3 regions of the Streptomyces sp. NPDC015127 genome follow, and region 1 is predicted to be linked to each of the others. Evidence: riboswitches for the same ligand, from Rfam matches in the RefSeq annotation. Region 1 holds a riboswitch; each other region holds the start of a gene.
What was found. A riboswitch is a leader RNA that binds a small molecule or an ion and turns the genes downstream of it on or off. The one in region 1 is predicted to bind cyclic di-AMP.
Positions count from the first base shown of each region.

Region 2: linked by a shared signal. The riboswitch ahead of ACF08N_RS20730 (M23 family metallopeptidase) and the one ahead of ACF08N_RS13180 (M23 family metallopeptidase) in region 1 are both predicted to bind cyclic di-AMP.
Region 3: linked by a shared signal. The riboswitch ahead of ACF08N_RS04400 (transglycosylase SLT domain-containing protein) and the one ahead of ACF08N_RS13180 (M23 family metallopeptidase) in region 1 are both predicted to bind cyclic di-AMP.

Region 1 covers NZ_JBIBVE010000005.1:416,012-421,630, reverse strand. The annotation lists gene ACF08N_RS13190 (PrsW family intramembrane metalloprotease) at 35-1,360, shown strand; gene ACF08N_RS13185 (aldo/keto reductase) at 1,450-2,394, opposite strand; gene ACF08N_RS13180 (M23 family metallopeptidase) at 2,564-3,613, opposite strand; cyclic di-AMP (ydaO/yuaA leader) riboswitch at 3,625-3,781, opposite strand; gene ACF08N_RS13175 (PP2C family protein-serine/threonine phosphatase) at 4,028-5,305, opposite strand; tRNA gene ACF08N_RS13170 (tRNA-Met) at 5,488-5,561, opposite strand.
Region 2 covers NZ_JBIBVE010000010.1:112,428-118,046, forward strand. The annotation lists gene ACF08N_RS20720 (M16 family metallopeptidase) at 1-494, shown strand, start outside; gene ACF08N_RS20725 (M16 family metallopeptidase) at 491-1,879, shown strand; cyclic di-AMP (ydaO/yuaA leader) riboswitch at 2,123-2,281, shown strand; gene ACF08N_RS20730 (M23 family metallopeptidase) at 2,295-3,074, shown strand; gene ACF08N_RS20735 (GntR family transcriptional regulator) at 3,395-4,072, shown strand; gene ACF08N_RS20740 (HPr family phosphocarrier protein) at 4,274-4,555, opposite strand; gene ACF08N_RS20745 (GNAT family N-acetyltransferase) at 4,721-5,619, shown strand, end outside.
Region 3 covers NZ_JBIBVE010000002.1:249,805-255,423, reverse strand. The annotation lists gene ACF08N_RS04410 (hypothetical protein) at 1-230, opposite strand, end outside; gene ACF08N_RS04405 (metallophosphoesterase family protein) at 276-767, opposite strand; gene ACF08N_RS04400 (transglycosylase SLT domain-containing protein) at 896-1,669, opposite strand; cyclic di-AMP (ydaO/yuaA leader) riboswitch at 1,675-1,830, opposite strand; gene ACF08N_RS04395 (zinc-dependent alcohol dehydrogenase) at 2,291-3,472, shown strand; gene ACF08N_RS04390 (Fpg/Nei family DNA glycosylase) at 3,727-4,506, opposite strand; gene ACF08N_RS04385 (helix-turn-helix domain-containing protein) at 4,735-5,439, opposite strand.

The DNA.
Region 1 (5,619 bases):
TCGGCAGGTGTCCCAGTCGTCCGCGCAGCACACCATGGCGAGCCGCCCGACCCAGCCGGCGGTGCCCGCATGCCGCCGGGAGCAGGGCGGCGGGCCGATCGGCGGCGCACCGCAGCACACCGCGCGGCGGCGCCGGCTGCGGGCCGCCCGCCTGTGGCGCAGCCGTGCGGTCCGGGCCGGCGTGCTCATCACGCTGCTCGCGCTGTGCGGGCTGGTGATCCTCGCGCTCGTACGGGAACAGACCGGCACCCGGGGCTTCGTGGTCGGTCTCGGCCTCGCGACCCTGCCGGTGCCGTTGCTGCTGGCGGCGTTCCGCTGGCTGGACCGGGTCGAGCCGGGCCCGTGGCGGAATCTGCTGTTCGCGTTCGCCTGGGGCGCGTGCGCCGCCGCCCTGATCGCGATCATCGCGAACTCCTTCGCGACCCGCTGGATCGCCACCGCCACCGCCGATCCCGCGTCCGCCGACACCCTGGGCGCGACCGTCATAGCGCCGGTCGTCGAGGAGAGCGCCAAGGCGGCGGCGGTCCTGCTCCTCTTCCTCTTCCGCAGACGGGACTTCACGGGCCTCGTCGACGGGGTCGTGGTCGCGGGCTTCACGGCAACGGGCTTCGCCTTCACCGAGAACATCCTGTATCTGGGCAATGCCTTCGGCGAGGACCAGGCGTTCGGCACCTCGGGCCTGGGATCGGTCACCGCGGCGACGTTCTTCGTGCGGATCGTGATGTCGCCGTTCGCGCACCCGCTGTTCACGGTGCTCACCGGCATCGGTTTCGGTGTCGCCGCGCTCGCCGCACGCCACCACCGAATACGCCGCGTCGCGCTGCCGCTGCTGGGCCTGGCCCTGGCGATGGGCATGCACGCCCTGTGGAACGGCTCGACGACGCTGTTCGGCCCGTGGGGCTTCTACGGGGTGTACGCGGCGTTCATGGTGCCCGCCTTCGGGCTGCTGACCTGGCTGACCATATGGACGCGGCAGCGCGAGCTGCGCACGATATCCGCCGAGTTGCCGGCGTACGCGGCGGCGGGCTGGCTCGCGGCGGCGGAGCCGCAGGCGCTGTCGTCGATGCGCGCCCGCACGATGGCGCGCGACTACGCGCGGCGGACGTACGGACCGGGGGCGGGCCACGCTGTCTCCGAGTACGAGGCGTTCGCGACGTCGCTCGCCTCTCTACGGCACCGGGCCCGGCGCGGCGCGGTGGGCCCGGACTTCGCGGAGCGCGAGCGGGAGCTGCTGCACGACCTGTGGCGGCGCAGGGACGTGGCCGCGCCCGCGCTGGTGTACGCGGCGCAGGCGACGGGCCGGGTCGCCGCGCCGCCACCGCACCGCGACTACGGCGGCTACAACCCCTACCGCCGCTGAGCCACGCGCCGCGCCGCCGAGGCACCCGCACCCTGTGCCGACGCGCCACCGCCAGCGAGGCGCGCCCCGCGTGCCGACGCGCCTGCGGCCTACGCCGACGCCGCCGTCAGTTCGGCCAGTTCCTCCTGCGTCAGGTCCAGGTCGGCCACCGCGACCAGTGCCGGCAGTTGCCCGACCGTGCGGGCGGAGGCGATCGGCGCGACGACGGTCGGCTGCGCGGCGAGCCACGCGAGCGCGACGGTCGCAACCTCGGCACCGCGCGCCCCGGCGATCCTGTCGAGTGCCGCGAGCACCTTCCGGCCGCGCTCCGTCTCCAGATGCGCGCCCGCACCACGGGCCCGCGCGCTGTCGACGGTCGCGCCGGGACGGTACTTGCCGGTGAGGAAGCCGGACGCGAGCGCGTAGTAGGGGACGGCGGCCAGACCTGCCCGCGCGGCCACCTCCTGCAGTTCGCCCTCGTACGTGTCCCGGGAGACGAGGTTGTAGTGCGGCTGCAGGGCCACGTACCGGGCGAGTCCCTCACGGTCGGAGAAGTCCAAGGACTGCTGCAGGCGCTCGGCGCTCAGGTTGGAGGCGGCGATCGCGCGGACCTTGCCCTCCTTCACCAGCTGGTCGAGGGCGGTGACGATCTCCTCGACGGGGACGGACGGGTCGTCGAAGTGCGTGTAGTAGAGGTCGATGTGATCCGTGCGGAGCCGGCGCAGGGACTCCTCGGCCGCCGCCTTGATCGTGGTCGCGGACAGGCCCTTGTACTGCGGGTGGGCACCCACCTTCGTGGCGACGACGATCTCGGAGCGGTTGCCGCGCGAGGCCAGCCAGTCACCGATCACGGTCTCCGACTCGCCGCCCTCGTTGCCGGGCGCCCACGAGGAGTAGCTGTCGGCGGTGTCGACGAAGTTGCCGCCCGCGGCGGCGTACGCGTCGAGCACGGCGAACGAGGTGTCCTTGTCGGCGGTCCAGCCGAAGACGTTGCCGCCGAGGGCGAGCGGGAAGACGGCGAGGTCGGACGAGCCAAGGGTGCGAAGTGACGTCATGCGGGAATCAACGGCCCATCCGGCGGAGGCTATTCCGCCATCGCGCCCCCCGTCGGCCGGCACGGACAGACACAGACACCGGCACGGATACGGGCACAGACTCCGGCGAAGACATGGGGACGCGCGGCACGGATGCTCCGTACCGCGCGCCTTCGGCTGCCGCCGTCGCTCAGATCGTGAGGCCCTTGCCCCGCAGCCAGGCCATCGGGTCGAGACCGGAGCCGCCCGGGGTGTGGACCTCCATGTGCAGGTGCGGCCCGGTGACGTTGCCGGTCGCGCCGACACGGCCGATGGTCTCGCCGGTGCCGACCTTCTGGCCCGCGCTCGCGGTCATCGACGACAGGTGCGCGTACCAGACCTCGGTGCCGTCCTCCAGCTCCAGCACGATGCGGTAGCCGTACGAACCGGACCATCCGGCCGACTTGATCGTGCCGCCGTGCACCGCCTTGACCGGCGTGCCCGTCGGGGCGGCGAAGTCCAGGCCGGTGTGCCGGCCCGAGGACCACATGGAACCGGACTCGCCGAAGGTGGAGGTGATCGTGTACGAGGAGGTGGGCAGGGCGTAGCTCGCGGCGAGCTTGGCGAGGCGCTCCGCCTCCTCCTTGGCCCGCGCAGCCTCCTCGGCCTTGCGCTTCTCCTCGGCCGCCTTGGCCTCGGCCGCGCTCTGCTGCTTCTCTGCCGCGGCGGCGGCCTGCTCGGCGGCCAGCTTCTCGGCAGCGGCCTTCGCCTCGGCGTCCGCCTCGGCCCGCTGCTGCTCGACCTGCTGGAGGATGCGGGCGCGCAGGGCCTCGCCCGCGCCGAGGGTCTGCCCGCCGGTGCCCGCGCCGTCGTCGGCGACGGCGGTCATCGCGGTCAGCGGTGCCGCAAGCGCGTCGGAGCCGTCGGAGCCGTCGTCGTCGGAGAGGAGGGAGCCCACACCCGGAAGCGACTTGGCGTCGGGGAGGTTGTCCGCGATCGAGTCCGGGAGGGAGATGGAGACCGCCGGCTTGTCCTGGGCGGTCGCTATGCCACCGGCGCCGACCGCGGCGATGACGCCGACGCCGAGGACGGTGGAGCTGCGGGCGAGACCGCCGCGCTGCTTGACGACGCGGTGCCGGCCGCGCACCGGGCGGATGGATTCCTCGGTGGGATTCCACTCCTCCCACGTCTGCTCCGCGGCGTCGCCGCCGAAGGGGGCGGGCGCGAACGGGGCCTCGGGGGCAGGCATGTTGGACGCCACGAAGGCGTACTCCTTTCCTTCCTTCTCGCCTACCGGGTTAGCTGACGGGTTCGGAGCAGGAAGGTCTCCTACGGGCGTCTTCGGCCGCGAACTGAGCGGCAGGAGATGCCCGATTCACCCCAAGAGGTGGTTCCCCGGTTCCCTTGCGGAATTCGGCGCGTGCGCACGGTGCCGTCTCTTGCGACGGCTGGGACGACCGCGCTGCGTTATCGAACGTTAATAGAAGCCGGGGCCGGATTCCAAGCTGTTCCGACTGATCGTTAACGACTGCGGCCAGGACTTACCGGGACAGAAGCAGGCGGAATCGGGCGACTTGATCACCCCTCAGGTCACCCATGGTTTCTGACGTTGTGTCAAATGTTATGCACAGGGGCACCTTGCGACTACACACCGTACGCATGTCGCCGTCGCCGCTCATCCCGGCCGGCCGTGCCCCCGAGTCCGCCGCTCGCCGTCCGGGCGCCTGCCGCCGTCCCAGCGCCGCGCGCCCCGCGCCCGGGCCCCGGCGCCCGCGACCCCGCGCCGGCCGTGCGCCCGGGCCGCGTCGGCGGCGGACACGACCGGCACCGTCCGGCGCCGTTCCGGCTGCCCTTCCCCCGGCCGGCCGACCGCGAGCAGCGCCATGTCGTCCGTGGACGCCCCGCCGGTGTACCGGCGCACATCGTCGACCAGCGCGTCGAGCAGGGCCTCGGGACCGGGGAAGATGCTGCCCCGGAGCCGTTCGCCCGGGTCGTAGAAGACGCCCCGGGTGTCGCGCGCCTCGGACAGGCCGTCCGTGTAGAACAGCAGCGTCGATCCGGCGGGCAGCGGATACTCCTCCGCGCGGTCCGGCCACACCCCCAGGTCGCCCATCCCCAGCGGCAGCGCGGCCTCGGACGGCTCCAGCACGTCCAGACCGCCGTCGGCGTGCAGCTCCAGCGGGTTCGGGTGGCCGCGGTTCACCAGCCGTACGGTCCCGTGCCCCGTCCCGTCGCAGGGCGGGATCTCGCCGAGCACGGCGGTGGTGAACCCCTCGATGGCGTCCAGCCCCTCACGCCGCATGCCCTCGCGCTTCAACGCCCGCTCAAGCCGCAGCGCCACGCCCTCGAGCGAGCTCTCCTGCTCGGCCGCCTCCCGGAACGCACCGATCAGCACGGCGACGGCCTCCACCGCCTCCATGCCCTTGCCGCGCACGTCCCCGACGATCAGCCGCACCCCGTGCGGGGTGTCCTGCACGGCGAAGAGGTCGCCGCCGATGAACGCGTCCGCCTGCGCCGCCTCGTACCGCGCGGCGACGTGCAGACCGGCGATCCGGTCCGCAGGGGTGGGCAGCACGGCGCGCTGCGCGGCCTCGGCGATCACCCGCGCCGAGGCGAGCCGCGCACTGCCGCGCGTCACGACCCCGTTGATCAGCAGCGCGAAGCCCGCCACGGTGAGCACCGTGCTCGTCTCGGTGACGGCGGTGATCTGGGCGATGGTGTTGTTGTAGACGTGCAGACCGCTCGTGGCCACCACGGCGGTGATACCGATCAGGAGCGTCATGACCCAGCTGACGATCGGCGCCGCGATGAGCGGGGCCGCGGCGAAGAGCGGCACCGCGGTGAAGCGGGCCGGCGTCAGCAGATCGAAGATCACCCCGCCGGCGATCATCGCGGCGGGCAGAAGACGGACGAACCACGGCGCGACGTAGCTCCTGCCCAGTTCTCGCCCCACTGGTGTCTCCCTGCCGCTCCGCCCACGGCCCACGGACCGGTGCCGCGCACCTCCCATGCTGCGCGCCCGTGCCACGGGCGGCGACTTGCCACGTCCGGCCGGACGAATCCCCAGGTCAGCAGCGCCGGAAACGACGGCGGCCCGACAATCGAGATGATCGATTGCCGGGCCGCCGTCTTCAGTAGCGGGGACAGGATTTGAACCTGCGACCTCTGGGTTATGAGCCCAGCGAGCTACCGAGCTGCTCCACCCCGCGTCGGTGAACACAACCTTACGCCATCCGGAGCAAGATCCACACCACTTTCCGGGCCGGC
Region 2 (5,619 bases), on a different contig from region 1:
GCCTGGTGCGCCGCGACCAGACGGCGGTTGCCGCCGGGTTCGGGCTGCTGCGCCTGGCCGGTGCTCCGTCGCTCGGCTGGCTGGACGTCAAGACGTCCGGAGGTGTCGAGGTCCCGCAGATCGAGGCCGCGGTCGACGAGGAGCTCGCGCGGTTCGCCGCCGAGGGACCGACGCCCGAGGAGATGGAGCGCGCCCAGGCCCAACTGGAGCGCGAGTGGCTCGACCGGCTCGGCACCGTGGCCGGCCGCGCGGACGAACTGTGCCGTTACGCCGTGCTGTTCGGCGACCCGCAGCTGGCGCTGACCGCCGTGCAGCGCGTCCTCGACGTCACCGCAGAGGAGGTGAAGGCGGTCGCCGAGGCGAGGCTGCACCCGCGGAACAGGGCCGTGCTGGTCTACGAGCCCGTCTCCGCCGACGACACCGAGGAGGGCGGCGAGAGCGGCGAGTCCGCGGCCGCCGGAGAGAACGACGAGCACAAGGGGGCGGACCAGTGAGCGACGCTGCCGTGACCATGGACTTCCACCCGCAGCCCACCGCCGGCACCGCCCGGCCCTGGGCCTTCCCCGCCCCCGAGCGCGGCACCCTGGACAACGGGCTGACGGTGCTGCGCTGCGACCGCCCCGGCCAGAAGGTCGTCGCCGTGGAGATCCTCCTCGGCGCCCCCCTGGAGGCGGAGCCCGAGGGACTCGACGGCGTCGCCACGATCATGGCCCGCGCCCTGTCGGAGGGCACCGACAAGCACAGCGCCGAGGAATTCGCCGCCGAGCTGGAGCGCTGCGGCGCCACGCTCGACTCGCTCGCCGACCACCCCGGTGTCCGTGTCTCCCTGGAGGTCCCCGCCTCCCGGCTGCCCAAGGCGCTCGGCCTGCTCGCCGACGCGCTGCGCGCCCCCGCCTTCGCGGCGGGCGAGGTCGACCGGCTGGTGCGCAACCGCCTGGACGAGATCCCGCACGAGATGGCCAACCCGGCCCGCCGTGCGGCCAAGCAGCTCTCCAAGGAGCTGTTCCCCTCCCCCCTGCGCGTGTCCCGGCCGCGTCAGGGCACCGAGGAGACGGTGGCGAGGATCGACTCCGCGGCCGTACGGGCCTTCTACGAGGAGCACGTCCGGCCCGCCACGTCGACCGTCGTGGTCGTGGGCGACCTGTCCGGGATCGACGTGGACGCCGTCCTCGCCGACACCCTCGGGGCCTGGACGGGCGACAAGGCGGCCACCCGGCCCGTGCCGGCGATCACCGCCGACGACACCGGCCGGGTGTTCATCGTCGACCGCCCGGGCGCCGTGCAGACGCAGCTGCTCATCGGCCGCACCGGCCCCGACCGCCACGACAGTGTCTGGCCCGCCCAGGTGCTCGGCACGTACTGCCTCGGCGGCACGCTGACCTCCCGGCTCGACCGCGTCCTGCGGGAGGAGAAGGGCTACACGTACGGCGTACGTGCCTTCGGCCAGGTGCTGTTGTCCGCCCCGGACGGCTCGGGGGCCTCGATGCTGGCCATCAGCGGCTCCGTGGACACGCCCAACACCGGCCCCGCGCTGGAGGACCTGTGGAAGGTGCTGCGAACGCTGGCGGCGGAGGGACTCACCGACGCCGAGCGTGACGTGGCCGTGCAGAACCTGGTCGGCGTGGCACCGCTGAAGTACGAGACGGCAGCGTCGGTGGCGGCCACGCTCGCGGACCAGGTCGAGCAGCACCTCCCGGACGACTACCAGGCGCAGTTGTACGCCCGCCTGGCCGCGACGGGCACCGTGGAGGCGACCGCGGCGGTGGTCAGCGCGTTCCCCGTGGACCGTCTGGTCACGGTGCTGGTCGGCGACGCGGCGCAGATCGAGGCTCCGGTCAGGGCACTGGGCATCGGTGAAGTGACTGTCGTCACGGGCTGATCGAATGCCGCGTATCGGGTGAACCCGGCGCGGAACGAGTGCGATGCGCGCAAGATGCGCTCAAACGGAACCCCGGCTTCAAGCTGTTTGCCGGGGTTCCGTGCTATGTCCGGTTTGTTGGAGAGGTTGCCCGTCTGCCCTGTGGCATGCGCTACAAAACAGGCTGTCCGTTTGGTGATCGGCAGATGAAATGCCTAGCGTCGGTCCGGCTGTCCGCCTGGATCACGTCGCACCCGCGGCATCGGACAGTCATCGCCGAGTCCCCTTCAGGCGCGAGCCCGGGGAGCCGGGGACCCAGTCCCCTGGGGTGAATCGGACGCCTTCGCCCGCGCGGAGGGGCCCGTAGGAGACCTTCCTGCTCCGAACCCGTCAGCTAACCCGGTAGGCGAGAAGGAAGGAAAGGACCAGCCTCTTCATGGCGTTCACCCGTGCCACCGGGAAGCACCGTGCCCCGAGCCGCCTGACGCGCAGGAGCCGGAACATCGCCGGCGTCGCGACTCTGGCCACCACCGGCGTCGTCGGAAGCCTCGCCTCCCCGGCGTTCGCCGCCGAGGCCGCGCCTTCGGTCGAGGACACCGGCCTGACGCAGATCGTCTCCATGGGGTCCATCGCCGACGAGATAGCCGACCAGGCCGCAGCCCAGAGGCAGGAGGCAGCCGAGGCCGCCGCCAAGGCCCGGGCGAAGGCGAAGGCCGAGGCCGAGGCGAAGCGCAAGGCCGAGGCACGCGCCAAGGAGGCCCGCGAGGCCAAGGAGCGCGCCGCCCGCGAGGCCGAGCGCCGCCGTCTGAATACCTTCCGGCTGCCCATCGCCGGCTCCTACGTGACCACCGGTTACCAGGCCGGCGGGTCCCTGTGGTCCTCCGGCAGCCACTCCGGCGTCGACTTCCGCGCCGCGTCCGGCACGTCGGTCGTGGCCGTGGGCGCCGGTACCGTCGTCGAGGCCGGCTGGGGCGGCGCGTACGGCAACAACATCGTGCTCCGCATGAACGACGGCACGTACACCCAGTACGGCCACCTGTCGTCGATCAGCGTGTCGGTCGGCCAGCGGGTCATGCCCGGCCAGCAGATCGGCCTCTCCGGCTCGACCGGCAACTCGACCGGCCCCCACCTCCACTTCGAGGCCCGGACCTCGCCGGAGTACGGCTCCGACATGAACCCGGTCGCGTATCTGCGCGCCCGCGGCGTCAGCGTCTGACGCGAGCCGTCTGACCCGAGCCGACCCGAGCCGCTCGCGAAGACCCCCGGTGTGCCACCGGGGGTCTTCGCCTTTCCCGGGACCCCTCCCGGCGCCCCTGACCGCCTCGCCGCTCTCTCGGATCCACGGGCATTGCGCATCCGGTGGCCCGGCCGCACCCAGGTCTCCGGCAGGTCCTCGCCGATCGCATGACGCATTTTTCGGCCAAAAGATATCCATGGATTCCGGTCGGCCATCGGAAAATGCCGTGGACTGGAATAGAGTCACCGGACACGAGTCAATCGGCTGCGTTTCGCGCGGATCAAGGCGGAGGTTCGGACATGCGCATTCCCGCGCACTCTGTATGCACGGCGATCCGCGACGACATCGTCTCCGGCGTATTCGAGCGCGGCAGCCGGCTCACCGAGGAGAACCTCGCACGCCGCTACGGGGTCTCCCGCGTCCCCGTGCGCGAGGCCCTGCGGACCCTGGAGTCGGAGGGCTTCGTCGTCACCCGGCGCCACGCCGGCGCGCATGTCGCCGAGCCGACCGAGCAGGAGGCGGCCGACCTGCTCGAGATCCGGATGCTGCTGGAGCCGCTCGGCGCCGCACGTGCCGCCCAGCGGCGCACCGATGCCCATCTGAAGGTGCTGCGCGGCCTGGTGAGGCTCGGTCAGGAGCGGGCGCGCCGCGGTCAGGGCGAGGATCTGCGGTCCCTGGGCGCCTGGTTCCACGAGACGCTCGCGCAGGCCTCCGGCAGCCCGGGGCTGACCGCCCTGCTGACCCAGCTGCGGCACAAGATCGCCTGGATGTACGCCGTCGAACAGCCGGCCGTGCCCGCCGAGTCCTGGGCCGAGCACGGCGCGATCGTGGACGCGGTGGCGCGCGGCGACGTGGAACGCGCGCGGGCGCTGACGGCCCTCCATGTGGAAAGGGCGGCGGCCGTGCACCGGCTGCGGCGTCCGGAGCGGGTGAGGACTTCGCAACATTCCGTAAACATCGCGAGCGTCCGCAATTAACAATCGAGCCGTATATAAGAAGAGTTTATTCGAAGGCCCTGTTTCCGGAGGCCCTTTCTCGGCCCTGCCCGAATTCATTTCTCCCGGGTGGCGTGGGCACGGAAAAGCCGCGGGTTCCTTGAATGCGGAACGCCGCGGCTCTGCCGTGGTTCTCGGGTGAGCCGGCCGGACGGGCCGGGTTGCCGACACCCGTCCGGACGGTCAGACCGTCTCGGGCAGCTCGTCCAGGCCCTCGGCCACGAGCTTGGCCAGGCGGTCGAGCGCGACGTCGGCGCCATCCGCGTCGGAAGCGAGAACGATCTCCTCGCCGCCCTGCGCGCCGAGGCCGAGCACGGCCAGCATCGAGGCGGCGTTGACGGGGTTGCCGTCGGCCTTCGCGATCGTCACCGGAACGCCGGCGGCCGTCGCGGCACGAACGAAGATGGAAGCGGGGCGGGCGTGAAGGCCCTCGGCCCAGCCGACATTGACGCGACGCTCAGCCATGGTGTTGCCCTTCAAGTCTCAACGGGTTGTCTAGACCAGTCTCTCATGCGTTCCGGAGTGCCTCCGTCGGCGTCCGGATGGTGGTCACCGCCGCCGTGGAGCCCTCTCAGCGTGCCCGTCCACAACCACCCACGCGACCCGTGACCGCGCCGTACGCTGGGGCCCATGCAGACCTCGTCGGAGCACGCCTACCCCGATCACTGGGAAGCAGACGTGGTGCTGCGGGACGGCGGCACCGCACGCATCAGGCCCATCACCACCGAGGACGCCGACCGGCTCGTCAGCTTCTACGAGCAGGTCTCCGACGAGTCGAAGTACTACCGCTTCTTCGCGCCCTACCCCCGCCTGTCCGACAAGGACGTGCACCGGTTCACCCACCACGACTACGTGGACCGCGTGGGACTCGCGATGACGGTCGGCGGCGAGTTCGTCGCGACCGTCCGCTACGACCGGATCAACGCGCACGGCCGCCCCGCCAGTGCGCCCGCCGACGAGGCCGAGGTCGCCTTCCTCGTCCAGGACGCCCATCAGGGGCGCGGAATCGCCTCCGCCCTGCTGGAGCACATCGCCGCGGTCGCCCGGGAGCGCGGCATCCGGCGGTTCGCGGCCGAGGTCCTCCCTGCCAACAACAAGATGATCAAGGTGTTCCGGGACGCCGGATACACCCAGAGGCGCAGCTTCGAGGACGGCTCGGTCCACCTCACCCTCGACCTCGAACCGACCGAGGAGTCCCTCGCCGTGCAGCGCGGCCGCGAGCAGCGGGCCGAGGCCCGCTCCGTGCAGCGGCTCCTCGCGCCGGGCTCGATCGCCGTGATCGGCGTGGGCCGCCGGCCCGGCGGCGTCGGCCGCACCGCCCTGCGCAACCTCCTGGAAGCGGGCTTCACCGGCCGGGTGTACGCGGTGAACCGCGCCTTCCCCGAGGGGCGTACGGAGACGGAAGGCGTGCCGGCCGTCCGCTCGGTCGCCGAGATCGGGGAGCCCGTCGACCTCGCGATCGTCGCCGTTCCCGCCGAGCGGGTGACGGACGTGGTCACCGACTGCGGCGAGCACGGCGTCCAGGGCCT
Region 3 (5,619 bases), on a different contig from region 1:
GCGCGGAAGGCGTCGTACGCGTCCTGGTAGTGCAGGACGGGCCCGCTGTTGCGGACCACGACGCCGTCGAAGCCGTCCATCAGTGCGGCCGCGTCCGCCGGATGGGCGAGGGCGATGGTGAACTCCTCACGCAGCCGCGAGGACAGGTGGATGTCCTCGTCGCAGTACCGCCGGCCCTTGGCCTGGTAGGCAAGGTCGGTGACGTACAGCAGGCGGGACCTGGCGGACACGGGGCGGCTCCTGTGATCGGTTGACCGCAAAACTACTCGGTCCGGTCACAGGCGGTGCAGCCGGACCTCGGTCAGCAGGCCGTCCGCCACCTGCGCGGTCATGTACGTGTGATGCGGCTGGCGCCTGCGGTCGGTCGGGGAGCCGGGGTTGAGGAGCCGCAGGCCGCCGGGGGCCGTGGTGTCCCAGGGGATGTGGCTGTGGCCGAAGACCAGCACGGCGAGGTCGGGGAAGCGGTCGGCGCACCGCTGCTCGCGCCCGCGGGACGGGCCGGTCTCGTGCACGACTCCGAACCGGAGGCCGCCGAGCTCCGCCCGGGCCACCTCCGGGAGCCGGGCGCGCAGTTCGGGGCCGTCGTTGTTGCCGTACACGGCGAGGAGGCGGGCGGAGCGTTCCTGGAGGAGGTCGAGGGTCGCGGTGTCGACCCAGTCGCCGGCGTGGATCACCACGTCGGCCTCCTCGACACGGGCCATCACCTCATCGGGCAGGCGGCGGGCACGGAGGGGCACATGGGTGTCGGAGATCAGCAGCAGTCGCATGCCTGCCACCTTCCCGCTGCGGCGCCCGGCGGGCACACGGCCGCGCCGGGCGCCGCACTGACGTGACGTCAGAATGGGCGCCCGGCGCGATTCCATCTGCAATCGAAGCCGCGAATTCGGGGCTACGGTCAGTACGGACCGTTCACATTGTCGATCGAGCCGTACCTGGCGGCGGCGTAGTTGCACGCGGCGGTGATGTTCGCGACCGGGTCGTAGCTGTCGAAGGGCGTGCCGGGCACGTGGTAGGCCCGGAAGGTGGGGTCGATCACCTGGAGAAGGCCCTTGGACGGCGTGCCGTTGACCGCGTTGATGTCCCAGTTGTTGATCGCCAGCGGATTTCCGGAGGACTCGCGCATGATGTTGCGGTGGATTCCCTCGTAGGTGCCGGGAATTCCGTGCTTGGCCATGACGTCGAGCGATTCCTTGATCCAGCCGTCGAGATCGTTGGAATACGCCTTGGCCTTGGCGGGCTTCGCGGCCGGGGTCTTCTTCGCCGGGGCGGTGCGGGCCTCGGAGCGGTCGGCGCGGCCGGTGTCCGCGGTGCGGTCCGCGGGCTTGGCCTTGGCGCCGATGGTCAGCTTCAGGCCGGGGCGGATCAGCGACGGGTCGGCGCCGATGTTCCGGCGGTTGTCGTTGTAGAGCTTCTTCCAGCCGCCGCTGACGGACTGCTCCTCGGCGATCTTGGCCAGGGAGTCACCCGCTACGACGGTGTACGTGGCGGGGGCCTTCTTCGCCGGGGCGGGCGCCGTGACGGCGGCCTTCGCGATCGCGGGCTGCGCGGCGGAGGCGGTGGTCGCGCCGATCACCGGCAGGGCGAGCGCGGCGCCGCCCGTGCCCGCGGCGACGAAGCCGCGGGTGAGTCGGCTGGACTTGGGACGGCGGTGCTTACCCTTTGCAGGCATGACGCATTTCCTCTCCGTCGCCTGCGAGGTGAGCTGTCGGGTTCGGGCTGGAGATGCCCGGTCGCATGGTCGGTGCGACTTCACCCCGAGCCGTTCCGGATTTCCGGATCGGCGGCTTACCTGGGTCCCCCGCTCCTGCCGAACGTGAGTGCGTGTGGTCGGATTCCGGACGGCGGCAGGATTCGGCGGTCCATCCGGATTGCGGTGACCGTAAGCGAGAGCGGCCCGACGGAACAAGCCCTGAATTCACAACCGCAATGCGGAACCGGGGAAAAGGGGCAGGAACGACCTTCCTCGCCTTCTGTCGGGAACTCAACTTTCCCTCCGCACAAGGAGGGTGCGGACGCGCTCGCCGCTGTCGTGGTTCCACCGCGTGACCGATGTCACGGAACCGAGAACAAGAAAGACGAGTCGCCCGAGTCGCACGTAAACGGACATTAAGGAATGGAGGAGGGCGGCCCCGGAGAGGAAAAGCTCACAACTCATCGGGTGCTAATAGTCCGTTTTATTCTTTATGTAATGGCATCGTCCGCTTCGGGTACTCGTCCGCGGTGGCCGGGGGCGCGGCTCTCCGCCCGTACGCGGTCGCCCGCCGCCACCGACATCACGCGGGAGGACACGATGCGCGCACTGACATGGCAGGGCCGGCGAGACGTCCGGATCGAGACCGTCCCCGATCCCCGCATCACCGAGCCGAAGGATGTGATCGTCCGGGTGACGTCCACCGGCATCTGCGGTTCTGATCTGCACCTGTACGAGGTACTGGGCCCCTATCTCGATCCCGGCGACATCCTCGGCCACGAGCCCATGGGCATCGTCGAGGAGACCGGACCGGAGGTGACCGCTCTCTCGGCCGGCGACCGCGTCGTCGTCCCGTTCAACGTCTCGTGCGGCGAGTGCTTCATGTGCGACCAGGGACTCCACTCGCAGTGCGAGACGACCCAGGTACGGGACCGGGGCACCGGAGCGTCGCTGTTCGGCTACACGAAGCTGTACGGACAGGTGCCCGGCGGACAGGCCGAGTACCTGCGGGTGCCCTTCGGCGACACGCTGCCGGTCAAGGTGCCCGAGGGACCGCCCGACGAGCGCTTCGTCTACCTCTCGGACGTGCTGCCGACGGCCTGGCAGGCCGTGGAGTACGCAGACGTCCCGCCCGGCGGCTCGCTGACCGTCCTGGGCCTCGGGCCGATCGGCGACATGGCGTGCCGCGTCGCACTGCACCGGGGCGCCGGACTCGTCATCGGCGTCGACCTCGTCCCCGCGCGCCTGGTCCGGGCGCAGGCGCGGGGAGTGACGGTCCTCGACCTGCGCGAGCACGACGAGGTCGCCGACGCGGTCCGCGACCTGACGAACGGCCGCGGCTCGGACGCGGTGATCGACGCCGTGGGCATGGAGGCCCACGGCGCCCCGGTCGCCAAGGCGGGACAGTGGGCGACCGGCCTGCTGCCAGGGCGCGTGGCCCGGCGCGTCATGGAGCATGTCGGCGTGGACCGGCTGGAGGCGTTCTACACGGCCATCGACGCGGTACGGCGCGGCGGCACGATCTCGCTGGCCGGGGTCTACGGCGGCATGGCGGATCCCGTGCCGATGCTCACCCTGTTCGACAAGCAGATCCAGCTCCGCATGGGGCAGGCCAACGTCCGGCGGTGGGTGGACGACATCCTTCCGCTGCTGACGGACGCCGATCCGCTCGGCGTCGAGGGCTTCGCCACGCACACCATGCCGCTGGAGAAGGGACCCGAGGCGTACGCGACCTTCCAGGCCAAGGGTGATGGCATGGTCAAGACGCTGCTGAAGCCGTAGCGCCCGGAGGTGCGCAGCGCGCTGCGGCCGCGGCGCGCCCCGGCCGTCCGCGGCGCGGCGGAGCCGGAGCGCCCTCGCCGTCCGCGGCGCGCTGAACCCGTAGCGCCCGGCTGTCCGCGGCGCGCGGGAGCCGCAGCACCGTCGCTGTTGCCGGCGCGCGCTGAAGCTTCAGCCCCCTCGCTGCCCGCAGCGCGCTGCGCCGTAGCCCACCAGCGGTGCGGCGCCCCCAAGCCGCAGGTACTCGCGGCGCCCGGTCAGGTTTGGCAGGTGGGGCACCACATCGAGCGGCGTCCGCCCGTGCGGTCCGCGCGCAGCGGTCCGCGGCAGCGCGGGCACACCGGGTCCCGGTCGTCCCGGCGCCCGGTGAGCCAGGTCCGCCGGGGCGGTACGCGCGCGGTCGGCACGGCCGAGCGCAGGACCCGGCCCATCGCCGCATGGATCCGGCGCAGTTCGGCCTCGTCGAGGTCACGCGCGGGCCGCCCGGGCGCCACCCGGGCGCGCCAGAGGATCTCGTCGGTGAGCAGGTTGCCCAGGCCGGCGAGCACCGACTGGTCCATCAGCACGTTCTTGACGGCGCCCCGCCGCCCGGCGACGCGTTCCAGGAAGGTGTCCCTCGGCAGGCCGAGCGCGTCGGGGCCCAGATCACCGAGTACATGCTCGACGGCCTCGTCGCTGCCGGCCAGGTGGACGCCCTGGAGCTTGCGCTGGTCGCGGTAGTGCAGCCTGCGGTCGTCGTCGAGAGTGAGCACGAGGCGGTCGTGGTCCGCCACGGGGTCGCCGGGCGCGGCGCACAGCAGCAGCCCGGTCATGCCGAAGTGCCAGACGACGCGGGGCCCGTCGGTGGGGGCGACGAGCCACTTGCCGTGCCTCCAGGGCTCCTCCAGACGCCGCCCCTCGAGTTCCTTCCGCAGCCGCCGCACGGTCACCCCGCGCAGCACGCCCGGGTCGCGCACGTCGACCCTGCTGATCCGGCGGCCCGTGCCGCAGGAGCGCAGTACCTCCCGGAACCCCTCGACATCCGGCAGCTCGGGCATGTCCTTCTCCCTCGTCGGCCGTCCCCCGGGTACCCCGCGGCGCACCAGCGATACGTCCGCGGGTGAACGACGCCCGCGCGGGTGGCCGCGTACCGGAACTGCCCCGGAGGAGAGGGCCGTGCGCTCGTCCTCGGGGACCTGGGCCGCGACGACCGGCCGGACTGCTCGCCACCCAGGGGCCGGTGCAGACGGTCGTGCTGGGGCTGCTGACCCGAGGGCCGGTCCGCGTCAGCGAATGTCCCACGGTGCCTGCGCACCGCGCACGAGGATGCGGCGGCCGGTGATCCGGTCCGGGGCGAGGACGATCCACAGGTCCCGCTCGCCACCTGCCCACGGCGCGCTGTACGCCTGCCGTTCCAGCTCCCGCACGGCGTCCTGGTCCGTGACCGACCGTGCCGCGCCGACGATCAGGACGCTCCAGCCGCGGCTGAACGCCTCGTCGATGTGATCCACCTCGAAAGCGATCTCCTGGCCCGCCGCCTGCCCGGGCAGCGCCTCCGGGGAGGTGCGGAACGCCACCTCCCCTTCGGCGACCACGTAGTTGACCGGGAGAATGGCGGGCCCGTCCCGGCCCGCGACGGCGATACGTCCCACTCCGTGCGTGCCGAGCAGTGCCCAGCACTCGTCCTCGGCCAGCTCCACCAGTTCGGGGCGGTGCGCGGCCCGCCCCGAACCGGGCGGCGCGTCCACGTCGGCTCCGGTCAGCGCGGTGACGGTGGTCTCCAGAGCGTCGGCCAACCGCAGCAGGAACCCCATGCCCGGGGTCGCGGTCTGCTCCTCCAGGTACTCGATGTACCCGGGCGCGGATCCGGCGCGCAGCGCGACGTCCTCGCGGGACAGCCCGAGCTGCTGCCGGCGGGCGGCCACCCGGCGGCCGATGTCGCCCCTGGAGGACCTCGGGGCGGGGGCTCCCGTCTGCGGCTTCTCGGGCATGGTGGGCACCTTCCCAGGTCGGTGTTCCGGGTGCGGCTCGGGCCTCGCGCCCACGTTAGCCAGGGGCCCCGGGGGCCGCACGGTGGCAGGAGCCCCCGGGGGCCCCGCCGCGACCGGGGCGGGTGCCTCGGAAATACTGGGGACGACGAGCTGTCCCCAGGTGGAGGTGGAGCCATGACG